One region of the Xenorhabdus sp. PB62.4 genome, then DNA from elsewhere that is predicted to be linked to it. Evidence: predicted binding sites of a transcription regulator. Region 1 holds the regulator's gene; each other region holds the start of a gene.
The links. Region 1 encodes CRP, which controls carbon source genes, mostly activating them, when cyclic AMP is high. Its sites were predicted from a motif close to ATGTGANNNNNNTCACAT; they were not measured.
Positions count from the first base shown of each region.

Region 1 (3,218 bases):
GGAAGGGGTGCAATTTCACCCGGAAAGTATTCTTAGTGAGCAGGGGCATGAGTTATTGAATAATTTTCTTAAGTATTAGTCAGGTATTATCGGTCATCCCTCACTCGTTTTTTTATTTGCCTCTAATTGATTTTTTATTCATATTTAGTGATTATTATTTCACTTCGGTGTGGCAAATAGAAAAATAAGGTGGGGGAAATGCTAGAAAACACAGCAAATAGCCGGAATACTTATGATCAGGTTATGTTGCCAATTTATGCGCCAGCGGATTTTATTCCTGTCAAAGGGCAAGGTAGCCGGGTCTGGGATCAGCAGGGCAAAGAATATATCGATTTTGCCGGTGGTATCGCTGTTTTGGCTCTGGGGCACTGTCATCCGGCCTTGGTGGCGGCTCTGAAACAGCAAGGTGAAAAATTGTGGCATGTCAGCAATATTTTCACCAATGAACCCGCCTTAACTTTAGCGAAAAAGTTGATTGATGCAACGTTTGCACAGCGAGTATTTTTCGCTAACTCCGGAGCGGAAGCCAACGAAGCAGCATTTAAGCTGGCCCGTCGTTACGCGATTACCCGCCATCATCCCCATAAAACCAAAATTATTGCTTTTCATCATGCGTTTCACGGACGCACGTTTTTCACCGTTTCGGTGGGAGGACAGCCGAAATACGCCGAAGGATTCGGGCCTAAACCGGCCGATATAGTACACGTCCCTTTTAATGATCTGGATGCTGTCAGAGCGGTAATCGATGATGACACCTGTGCTGTTGTTCTGGAGCCGATTCAGGGAGAAGGCGGTGTTACGCCTGCAACGACAGCGTTTCTTCATGGTGTGCGGAAGTTATGTGATAAGCATCAGGCGCTTCTGATTTTTGATGAAGTCCAGAGTGGAATGGGGCGTACAGGCAAGTTGTATGCTTATCAGCATTACGGCGTCCAACCGGATATTCTGACGACGGCAAAAGCATTGGGAGGAGGCTTTCCGATTAGTGCGATGCTAACGACAGATACGATTGCGACGGCGATGGAAACAGGCGCGCATGGAACAACTTATGGAGGAAATCCGTTGGCTTGCTCTATCGGTTGTGCCGCTTTGGATATCATCAACACACCAGAAGTACTGGCGGGAGTGGAAAAACGCCACGATATGATCATTCATGCACTGGAAAAGATAAATCAAAAATATGGCATCTTCCATGAATTCCGTGGAAAAGGGTTGCTTATTGGCGCTGTATTGAAAGTGGAATATCAAGGCAAGGCCAGAGAAATATTGCACCAAGTGGCAGAGCACGGATTGATGCTATTGAGTGCCGGAGACAGTATCTTACGCTTTACGCCATCATTAATTATTGCTGAGGATGAGATAACAGAAGGTATAGCGCGGTTGGATATGGCAATATCGCGATGGTTAAATCAATAAAATAACGGCCGGGAAAAGCAACAAAAAAAGCCAGTGCGGATGTAATAAATTGCACTGGCTGAATTTCAGGGTTGTCGGGAACTAACGTGTTCCATAAACAACAATGGTTTTACCATGTGCGGAGATCAGGTTTTGATCTTCCAGCATCTTAAGAATGCGACCAACTGTTTCACGGGAGCAACCCACAATCTGCCCAATTTCCTGACGGGTAATTTTGATTTGCATACCATCAGGGTGAGTCATGGCATCAGGCTGTTTAGCCAGATTGAGCAGCGTCTGGGCGATACGGCCTGTAACGTCCAAAAAGGCCAGATTACCTACTTTTTCGGAAGTTGTTTGTAGACGACTTGCCATCTGAGCAGATAAACGCATCAGAATGTCAGGATTAACCTGAATTAACTGGCGAAATTTCTTGTAGGAAATTTCAGCCACTTCACAGGCGCTTTTGGCTCGCACCCATGCAGTACGTTCTTGCCCCTCTTCAAATAATCCAAGTTCACCAATGAAATCCCCTTGATTTAAATAAGAGAGGATCATTTCTTTACCTTCTTCATCTTTTATTAGAACAGCAACCGAACCTTTAACAATGTAGTAAAGCGTTTCTGCTTTCTCACCTTGATGAATAAGCGTGCTCTTGGATGGATATTTGTGAATATGGCAGTGTGACAAAAACCATTCAAGAGTAGGGTCTGTTTGTGGCTTGCCGAGAACCATTCGCTTTATCCTCTGTTGTTATTTCTGCCTTTATGATGTGAGAAACAGATGGTTTCTCTTCAGGCTAGCTTTATAAAGTCAATAGCTTAACATATTAACTTGCTGAAAAACTGACAAGCAGGAATTTTATATGGATTATAAGAATACCAAAGTGATGGCATATTGATCTCACCCCATATAACTTGCCAATCTCGCTTGTAACCTTGTTTGTAACACAGGAAAACGTTTCTGTCTTCCCCTGTATCGCTTCAGCATATTAAACTGGTTGCCAGATTACCAGAAATCTGTTTAGAGAGGTTATTTTATTGACAATGTATTTATTAATTCTGGACAGCGTTTCCGTTATGATGAGCTTTATGTAGCTTCACTGTTCTGGCTAAAACTGATTTTTATCAGCCACTTTATTATTGTAAGAACGACTTATTTATTTAAATAAAACAGGCAACATTATTTTTTGTTGCCTGCTTTATTTAAAATAAAAAGCAGTTTATGTCATGAAATTTTTTGGCCTTCCAGTAATTGCTTAACGATTGGCGCCATAATTAACTCCATCGCCAGTCCCATTTTTCCACCCGGAACAACAATGGTATTTATACTGGAAATAAATGAACCCTGAAGCATCGCCAGTAAATATGGAAAATCAATTTGAGTCAGGCCACGGAAACGAATCACGATAAAACTTTCGTCCAGTGACGGAATAGCCTTGGCAGAGAAGGGGTTAGATGTATCAACCGTGGGAACGCGCTGGAAATTTATGTGAGTGCGTGAAAACTGGGGGGTGATATAGCGGATATAGTCATCCATTGAGCGGACAACGGAATCCATAACGGCTTCTCTGGAGTGCCCGCGTTCGCTGGTGTCACGGATGAGTTTCTGTATCCATTCAAGGTTAACGATAGGCACAACACCAATCAGCAGGTCAACATGGCTGGCGACATTGTGTTGTGGCGTGACAACACCGCCATGCAGACCTTCATAAAACAGGATATCTGTATTTGATGGCAGGGGTTCCCACGGTGTGAAAGTGCCTGGTACTTGGTTATAGGGTACGGCTTCATCGTAGGTATGGAGGTATTTTCGACAGCGCC
Region 1 is NZ_NKHR01000015.1:26,678-29,895, forward strand. It holds gene Xenpb_RS12855 (aminodeoxychorismate synthase component II) at 1-79, shown strand, start outside; gene Xenpb_RS12860 (aspartate aminotransferase family protein) at 199-1,416, shown strand; gene crp (cAMP-activated global transcriptional regulator CRP) at 1,498-2,130, opposite strand; gene Xenpb_RS12870 (phosphoribulokinase) at 2,623-3,218, opposite strand, start outside.

Region 2 (3,218 bases), on a different contig from region 1:
GAAGCCTATCGCCGTGGTGCAGATACGATTGTTGTTATCCGGACAGTGCCTTCACAACTGTATTATACGCCTCAATGGCTCAAGCGTATGGAGCGTTGGCTGGAAACCAGCAGCTTGCAAAAAATGGTGAAAATGCTCAATCTCCATGCACAGAGTTACCACCGGACACAGAAATTTATCGAGAATCCACCGGATGATGTACAAATTTTTGAAATTTATCCACCTGCCCCCCTGTCTGCTATGGCATTGGGAAGCCGAATCAGCGCACTAAATCAGGATTATCATTTAGGAAGGCGCTGTGGGCGGTATTTTTTGGCAACGATCGGGCATACCTTTGTGGGTGGAAAATTTGGCCACGCAGAACGTAAGAGTTATGGCGTGTGCCGCAGTGGTTTAAACAGTGATGGCATCAATCGTAATTGCTTCCGGCGAAACCATTTTCTGAATCATGCCAATCACTCAATAGTAGAGAATCTTGTACCTGATGTGATTGATAATGCACAGGCAACAGAGTCGATCATTGTGGATAGTCTGGATAAGTAGATGTTTATTGATACACATTGCCATTTTGATTTTCCTCCTTTTGCGGGTAATGAAACAACAAGTCTGGAACAAGCCAAACAAGTGGGCGTGGGAAAAATTATCGTGCCTTCGGTGAGCCAAATGAATTTCCAGAGAATTGCCACGCTGGCAGAGAATTATCCCTCAATCTATGCCGCTTTTGGCTTACATCCACTCTATATCCGTGAACATCAAAACGTGCATCTGGATGAGCTGGAGCGACAGCTACAGAAGAAAAGTGCCAAATGTGTGGCGGTAGGTGAGATTGGTCTGGATCTTCATATGCCGGAGCCACAGTTTGAAAAACAAAAAAATGTGTTGGAAGAACAAATAAAGCTAGCTAAGCAATATGATTTGCCTGTGATACTTCATTCCAGAAAAAGCCACGACCAATTAGCGGCAATCTTGCGGAAGCAGAATTTGCCACGCACCGGCGTGATTCATGGTTTTGCAGGGAGCCTGTCCCAGGCTCAGGCTTTTATTCGTTTGGGGTTTTACATTGGTGTTGGAGGAACGATTACTTACGAAAGGGCACAAAAGACACGTAATACCATTTCGCAATTACCGCTGTCATCTCTGGTATTGGAAACAGATGCACCTGACATGCCATTATCAGGATTTCAGGGACAGCCAAATCGGCCAGAAAGAGTCGCACAGGTTTTTTCAATATTGTGTGAATTGCGTCAAGAATCTCCAGATGAAATTGTCAACCAAATTTATCAGAATAGTGTAGCATTATTTACATTGAGTTAACTTTAATCAACAAAATGATAAAGATTCTTCAATCGTAGAAGTATACAATGCGTTTCAAATAAACATTAATAATGTTTAACTTATATTCCCTGCCTATTTATTCTTTATTTTAGCCTTTTCTCCATAAAATTATCTAATCCCACCGAAATTAGGTGGTTTTATGTGATGAATCTCTCATTTTGAGTTTTTATATTACTTTTTGCGGTATTAATTTGTGATGTTAGTTGCTTGTTCCTTTTGGGGACTAGGTATAATCGGCGCACACACTGTGTCAGTAGGAATTTAAGAATAGCTGACATATTTTTTTATTATTCATTCAGTGAACAGGGATTCTTCCAATGCAACTCCTTATGAGCCTGATCGGGATGGTAGTGCTGATTTTTATCGCAGTACTCTTTTCCAGTAACTATCGAGCCATTAAAATCCGTACCGTCCTAGGCGCCTTTTTGATTCAGGTTGCTATTGGGGCGTTTGTACTTTACGTACCGGCTGGCAAAGACATTCTGCAAGGAGTATCACAAGGCGTTTCCAACGTGATTGGATACGGTCAGAAAGGAACAGATTTTATTTTTGGCGGCCTGGTTTCCGACAAAATGTTTGAACTGTTCGGCGGCGGCGGCTTTGTTTTTGCTCTGCGTGTTCTGCCTGTCATCGTGTTCTTCTCCTCACTCATCGCGGTTCTGTATTACATGGGCATTATGCAGCTCATCATCAAAATATTGGGCGGTGGTTTGCAGAAAGTGTTGGGAACATCACGGACTGAATCTCTGTCTGCAACTGCGAATATTTTCGTAGGTCAAACGGAAGCGCCTTTGGTTGTTCGCCCTTATATTGCGACCATGACTCAATCTGAGTTGTTTGCTGTTATGTGCGGTGGCTTGGCTTCTGTAGCGGGTTCAGTATTGGCAGGATACGCATCCATGGGCGTTCCGCTGGAATACTTGATTGCCGCTTCATTCATGGCTGCGCCGGGCGGATTGCTGTTTGCAAAACTGATGGTGCCGGAAACAGAACAAACTCACGATACGGCTGATGCGATGTCACTGGTATCGGCGGAAGATCGCCCTGCAAATATCATTGATGCCGCCGCATCAGGTGCAGCATCAGGTATGCAACTGGCTCTGAACGTCGGCGCAATGTTGCTGGCATTCACCGCATTGATTGCTTTGCTGAATGGTATCTTAGGTGGCGTCGGCGGTTGGTTTGATTATCCTCAATTATCCATGGAACTGATTCTGGGTTGGGTTTTTGCTCCAATTGCCTATCTGATTGGTATTCCGTGGCATGAAGCGACTATCGCGGGTTCTTTCATTGGACAGAAGATAGTCGTCAATGAATTCGTCGCATTCATGAACTTTGGTGAATACCTGAAGGCAGATGATGTGGTTCAGGCAGCAGGTCTGCAAGTGCTTTCTGACCATACTAAAGCCATTATTGCCTTTGCTCTGTGCGGATTCGCGAACTTGTCTTCTGTTGCTATTCTGTTGGGTGGCTTGGGCGGTATGGCACCAAACCGTCGCGGTGATATTGCCCGTTTCGGCCTGAAAGCGGTACTGGCTGGTTCACTCTCTAACTTAATGAGTGCAACAATTGCCGGATTCTTCCTCGCATTATAAGACGCAGGAAATGGTAAGACGCTGAAAATGGTAAGACGCTAAAAATAGTAAGACGCAGGGAAACGCGTATCAAATTGAATGCAGGTGAGATATCTCACCTGCTTTTGTTTTTCCTGGGATTATTAAATGTGATCAAATTCACATTAAAATGTTTGTGATTGCAAATTGTATTTTGTTAATGTGATTTTCAGCACTAATTATTGATCATTTACATGTTCAAATAATGATACGCAAAAACTTTATGGATGAAGCTGATACCCGTAAGGTTATGCAGGCTGAAGAGAGCTA
Region 2 is NZ_NKHR01000001.1:128,753-131,970, reverse strand. It holds gene Xenpb_RS00555 (DUF6363 domain-containing protein) at 1-543, shown strand, start outside; gene Xenpb_RS00550 (TatD family hydrolase) at 544-1,314, shown strand; gene Xenpb_RS00545 (NupC/NupG family nucleoside CNT transporter) at 1,665-2,930, shown strand.
Region 2: Xenpb_RS00545 (NupC/NupG family nucleoside CNT transporter) is a predicted target of CRP. The motif match lies at 1,475-1,492, and genes of this name have one in related genera.

Region 3 (3,218 bases), on a different contig from region 1:
AAAGCACTTGCATCTAAAATTTATCTGGAACTGAAAAAGAATGGTTACATCAAAAACCGGACAATTTCTCAGTTGTACGATCCAGAAAAAGGCATGTTCCTGCCAGACCGTTTCGTCAAAGGCGCCTGCCCAAAATGTAAGGCAGAAGATCAGTATGGCGATAACTGTGAAGTTTGTGGAACGACCTATTCCCCAACGGAACTGATCAATCCTCGTTCCGTTGTTTCTGGCGCCGCGCCAGAAATGCGCGATACAGAGCATTTCTTCTTCGATCTCCCTGCATTCAGCGACATGCTGCAAAAATGGACTCGCTCTGGTACGTTACAGGAGCAAGTCGCAAATAAAATGCAGGAATGGTTCGAAGCCGGGTTGCAACAATGGGATATCACCCGTGATGCACCTTATTTCGGTTTTGAAATTCCAGATCAACCGGGTAAATATTTCTACGTTTGGTTGGACGCACCAATTGGCTACATGGGCTCATTCAAAAATCTGTGTGATAAGCGTGATGACCTGAATTTCGATGAGTTCTGGGAAAAAGATTCCAAAGCAGATCTCTACCATTTCATCGGTAAAGATATCGTTTATTTCCACAGCCTGTTCTGGCCGGCAATGTTGGAAGGTTGCAATTACCGTAAACCAACCAACCTGTTCGTTCACGGTTATATCACCGTAAACGGAACTAAGATGTCCAAATCCCGCGGAACTTTTATCAAGGCCGAGACTTATCTGAAACACCTTGATGCTGATTGCCTGCGTTATTATTACGCAGCGAAGCTCTCTTCCCGCATTGATGATATTGACCTGAATCTGGAAGATTTTGTTCAGCGTGTTAACAGCGATATCGTTAACAAAGTGGTTAACCTTGCTTCACGTAATGCCGGTTTCATCAATAAGCGCTTTGGTGGCAAACTGGCAGACCAGCTTGCTGATCCTGCGCTGTATCAAAAATTTGTTGATGCAGCACAAACTATTGCAGAAGACTTCACCAATCGCGAATTCGGCAAGGCAATCCGTGAAATCATGGCATTGGCCGACATTGCTAACCGTTACGTTGATGAACAGGCACCGTGGGTTGTGGCGAAACAAGAAGGCCGTGACGCTGATCTACAAGCGATTTGTTCAATGGGCATTAACCTGTTCCGCGTATTAATGACTTACCTGAAGCCAGTGCTTCCGGGCTTGACTGTACGCGCAGAAGCCTTCCTGAATACCGAACTGACTTGGGATAGCATCCAACAACCTCTGTTAGACCATGAAGTTTCCCCATTCAAGGCCCTATTTAATCGCATTGAAATGGCTAAAATTGAAGCTATGGTTGCTGACTCAAAAGAGAGCATCGAGCCCCAAAAAACCGTAACTGGCCCGTTGGCGGATGATCCTATTCAGGACACGATTGCATTTGATGATTTTGCTAAAGTTGATTTACGTATTGCATTGATCAAACAAGCTGATTTTGTTGAAGGCTCAGATAAATTACTGAAACTGACCCTTGATCTCGGTGGCGAGACTCGTCAAGTATTCTCCGGCATTCGTTCAGCCTATCCTGATCCAAAGGCGTTGGAAAATCGCCTGACAGTGATGGTTGCCAACCTTGCACCACGCAAGATGCGCTTTGGTATTTCAGAAGGTATGGTGATGGCAGCAGGCCCTGGCGGGAAAGATATTTTCCTGCTAAGCCCGGATAGCGGCGCACAACCTGGCATGCAAGTTAAATAACTAACGCGCACTCAGAAAAAATATTGATTTTTATCAAATAGATACTAAAGCGGATTCATTTTTGAGTCCGCTTTTTAATGTGACGTATGGCACATTTACAGTGTTAGTCGTATGATAAAAACCTCGCTATATTGAGGAATTATCTATTATGTCTTTCCAAAACGTGCTGATGATAGGCTGGCAATATCTGCGCGCATTCGCGTTGCTCTATTTGTGCCTGATCGCGGGAAATATCATTTCAGCACTGCTTCCCTTCTCTCTTCCCGGCAGTATTATTGGCTTACTTCTCCTGTTTTGTTTACTTGCATTCCAAATTATTCCCCCGCATTGGGTAAAACCGGGCTGTAGTCTGTTGATGAAAAATATGACATTGCTCTTTTTACCTATCGGAGTGGGTGTCATGGATTATTACTCACAACTCAGTCAGCAAATACTCCCCATTATCCTTTCCTGTATTGTCAGTACAATCGTTGTCATGATTGTTGTTGCCTACAGTTCCCACTATGTCCACCGCGAGCGCATCATTATTGGCGCTAAACAGCAAAAACAGGAAGAGAAAGAAAAATGTTAAGTCATATTTGGTGGTCACTACCGTTAACGTTGCTCGTATTTTATTTTGCCAAAAAGCTGTCAATTCGGCTCAAACTGCCTGTATTTAATCCTTTGTTGATATCAATGGCTGTTATCATTCCCCTGCTACTCATGACAAATACACCTTACGCACATTATTTTGCGGGTAGCCGGATATTGAATGATTTGCTACAACCTGCCGTTGTCGCCCTGGCTTTTCCGCTTTATGAACAACTCCATCAAATCCGTGCCCAATGGAAATCGATTATTACCATCTGTTTTATTGGCAGTATTGTGGCAATGGTAACAGGTACTGCCATTGCGTTATGGGCAGGTGCTACACCTGAAATCGCCGCTTCCGTTCTCCCCAAATCTGTCACCACGCCAATTGCTATGGCAGTCGCTGATTCTATTGGTGGTATTCCCGCTATCAGTGCAGCTTGTGTTATCACGGTAGGTATTTTAGGTGCAATCTTTGGGCATAACCTGTTTAATCTTTTGAAAATAAAGACACAGGCCTCACGAGGATTGGCGATGGGAACAGCATCCCATGCGGTGGGGACTGCCCGCTGTGCTGAAATGGATCATGTTGAAGGAGCATACAGTTCGTTAGCTTTAATGACATGCGGCATTATTACTTCACTCATTGCACCTTTTTTATTTCCGATCTTATTGCATCTGTTCGGTTAATTATCCTGCCAACAGCCATTGTTAAAGAAGTTGATAAAGCGTAACTAAAAAGTGAAAAAGTTAATTAAAACAGCAAAAATTTGATATAAGTTGCTAAGATAATGCTTTTATTACACAAATTTCATTAAATATATGGCTGTTATCACATTACAAACCTGAACAGACATCCTAGAATGACCTTCAATTAATTTGGAGATCATTCTATGCAAGCTCGTTTTCATGCTATTTGGTCAGAAATT
Region 3 is NZ_NKHR01000002.1:98,832-102,049, forward strand. It holds gene metG (methionine--tRNA ligase) at 1-1,719, shown strand, start outside; gene Xenpb_RS02310 (CidA/LrgA family protein) at 1,868-2,290, shown strand; gene Xenpb_RS02315 (CidB/LrgB family autolysis modulator) at 2,284-2,979, shown strand; gene cdd (cytidine deaminase) at 3,183-3,218, shown strand, end outside.
Region 3: Xenpb_RS02310 (CidA/LrgA family protein) is a predicted target of CRP. The motif match lies at 1,797-1,814, and genes of this name have one in related genera.

Region 4 (3,218 bases), on a different contig from region 1:
GATATTGGCTAAGATAACTTCCATGGGGATTAATGTTGACGCCTTAAGCCCTGCCGACACCGTATCATCAGATATCAAGATACTTTCCGGCAGACTGGCGAGAATATCATTCAGGCGTTTTTCAGGCATCATGGTGTTCAAGGGGATATATACTGCCCCTATCCGCCAAATTGCCTGCATAGTAACAAACCATGAAATACCCCGCTGGGCCGCAATGGCAACATTGCTTCCCATTTTGACGCCGTGGTGACGCAAAATATGTGCTGCATTATCAATTCGCTGATTGAGTTCACCAAATGTCAATGTTTCATGTGGATCTGAAACTGCGATGTCATTCGGTACAGCTTTTGCCAATTGAGCCAACTGAGAAGGGACATTTTTAAACCACGGTTCCAGCGTGGATATCATGTGACTGATATTACTATCTATTTTAGTATCATCAGCAGGAGAAGATTTTTGCCCAATAAATGCTGTGTGTAATATTGCCTTGTGTGTGTAAGTATTCATAATGATGTTCTCATTCTGAGCTCCACTTGTATCATCATTTTTAATGATGAATGGAGGCATCAATGCTGGTAGTCGTTATTTTGCAGTTTTGGCCTACATTCAGCATTTACAAATACCTTATGTAGACTTTAACTGAATAAGAAAAATAAATTGCAAAAAATTTAGTACGAATTTAATAAATATATTAATTAGTATTATTTTGTAATCTTTGATTAATTAAACAATCAACTTATAAACGCCTGGTCTTCATAGTGGGACAGAATGTATTACGCCTATACAAGCTGCACCAAGACCATTTAACGCCTTGATATTATTATATTTTACATCAAAAACAGTTATTCGACACCGCATGAAAACCACTATCATGAGCATGAATAACTATTTGTAGTAATATCTATTATTTTGAATTTTAATTTCAAACATTTTATTTGTAATCCTGTTATAAAAAACGCCAAACAGGTAAATAAAGAGCAGTTTCTATAAATAAATGAAAACATCATTTAAATCCTACCATCAATTAAATAACAACTTTAGCTAAAGTTTGGGCGGAGTAATGCGGCCGTTAATTTATTAAATTACATTTATATAGAGTTATATTTATGCGGGTTATATTCGTATGACTTTATGATTACTGCGCCAGAAAAATTCCCCTGAAAATAATGAGCCTTTGCGTGATAAGGAACATAAACGAACTTTAAACGTACAAAAATAACCAGCAAAGCTATTTATTGTGATATTCATCACGCTAATATAAATAAATTGTATTTAAAAAAACCATAAAATCACTCAAAATCGCCATCTTACGAAATAATATCTATATGTTAGCGATACTTCATAGATATATTAGGTTGTTTTAGCTAATATTCTCTTCGATATAGAAAATAATTTAGTCAAAATTTTTCGTTTAACATAATCATGCTCGTTTAACACTATCACTGTCCAGCGGTGATAAAGCGCTCATACAAAAGTCATGTGGAGACAAACATGTTAAGTATTTTCAAACCAGCTCCCCATAAAGCCCGGTTGCCTGCGCAAGAAATAGATCCACTCTATCGCCGCTTGCGCTGGCAAATTTTTATGGGGATTTTCTTTGGCTATGCAGCCTACTATCTGGTAAGGAAAAACTTTGCCCTGGCAATGCCTTTTTTAGTAGAGCAAGGCTTCTCCAGAGGTGATCTTGGTTTTGCCCTGTCGGGAATTTCAATTGCATACGGATTCTCAAAATTCATCATGGGTTCCGTTTCCGACCGCTCGAATCCGCGTGTTTTCTTGCCTGCCGGTCTAATACTGGCTGCGGCTGTCATGCTGTTTATGGGCTTCGTACCGTGGGCAACATCCAGCATTGCTATCATGTTTGCTCTGCTGTTCCTCTGTGGCTGGTTCCAGGGTATGGGCTGGCCTCCTTGCGGACGCACCATGGTTCATTGGTGGTCACAAAAAGAACGTGGCGGGATTGTTTCAGTCTGGAACTGTGCCCATAACGTTGGTGGGGGTTTGCCTCCATTGTTGTTCCTGCTAGGTATGGCTTGGTTCAATGACTGGAAAGCGGCGCTTTATATGCCTGCATTTGCCGCTATCCTCGTGGCGATAATCGTTTTCACTTTGATGCGTGATACCCCACAATCTTGTGGTTTACCGCCAATCGAAGAGTACAAAAATGATTATCCGCCTGATTACACAGAGAAACATGAAAAGGAACTGACTGCAAAAGAGATCTTCATGCAGTACGTCCTGCCTAATAAATTGCTGTGGATGATCGCGATTGCCAACGTGTTCGTTTATCTGTTGCGTTACGGTATTCTCGACTGGTCACCAACTTATTTGAAAGAAGTGAAGCATTTTGCGTTAGATAAATCTTCCTGGGCTTATTTCCTGTATGAGTACGCAGGTATTCCGGGTACGCTATTGTGCGGCTGGATGTCTGACAAAGTGTTCAAAGGCAACCGTGGTGCAACCGGTGTATTCTTTATGGCATTAGTGACTATCGCCACTGTTGTATTCTGGATGAACCCGGCAGGAAACCCAAATGTTGATATGATCTGTATGCTGGTTATCGGCTTCCTGATTTATGGCCCTGTCATGCTGATTGGTCTGCACGCGCTTGAGCTGGCACCGAAAAAAGCAGCGGGAACAGCAGCAGGCTTTACCGGTTTGTTTGGCTATCTGGGTGGTTCAGTAGCAGCCAGCGCTATCGTTGGTTACACCGTTGACTTCTTCGGTTGGGACGGTGGCTTTATGGTGATGATCGGCGGCAGCGCACTCTCTGTCATTTTGCTTTTGTTTGTCATGTTGAGTGAAAAGAAACACAAGCAGGAAATAGCTAGTCAGAATAAATAACATTGACTAAACACGCTGATTAATAACGATGTTAATCGCAGTACAACATCAGGTTGTACTGCGATTTTATGAAACATTTATTATCTTTTTTCTGAAATACCGGGCAATGCTAAAATTTTTCTCATAGAATAAATTATCACTATTCTATATAACCCCTTCAAAATAAGGACAATGAAGTCTGTCACTCACTTTTAAATATGCTGTTTCCTTTTACTTCACAGGTATATTCTTCATTTCCATACTTTATTAGTAACCTTCTGACTTCAAAAATTGTTCAAACCCTCCTGAAGGAATAACTCTATTTTTATATCTTGTAAACCAATGCTCTTCCTGTAACGTCTTCATCGGTAGTAAGACCTTAATTTTAAAAAATC
Region 4 is NZ_NKHR01000005.1:211,059-214,276, forward strand. It holds gene Xenpb_RS07130 (thioester reductase domain-containing protein) at 1-507, opposite strand, end outside; gene glpT (glycerol-3-phosphate transporter) at 1,492-2,844, shown strand.
Region 4: glpT (glycerol-3-phosphate transporter) is a predicted target of CRP. The motif match lies at 1,236-1,253, and genes of this name have one in related genera.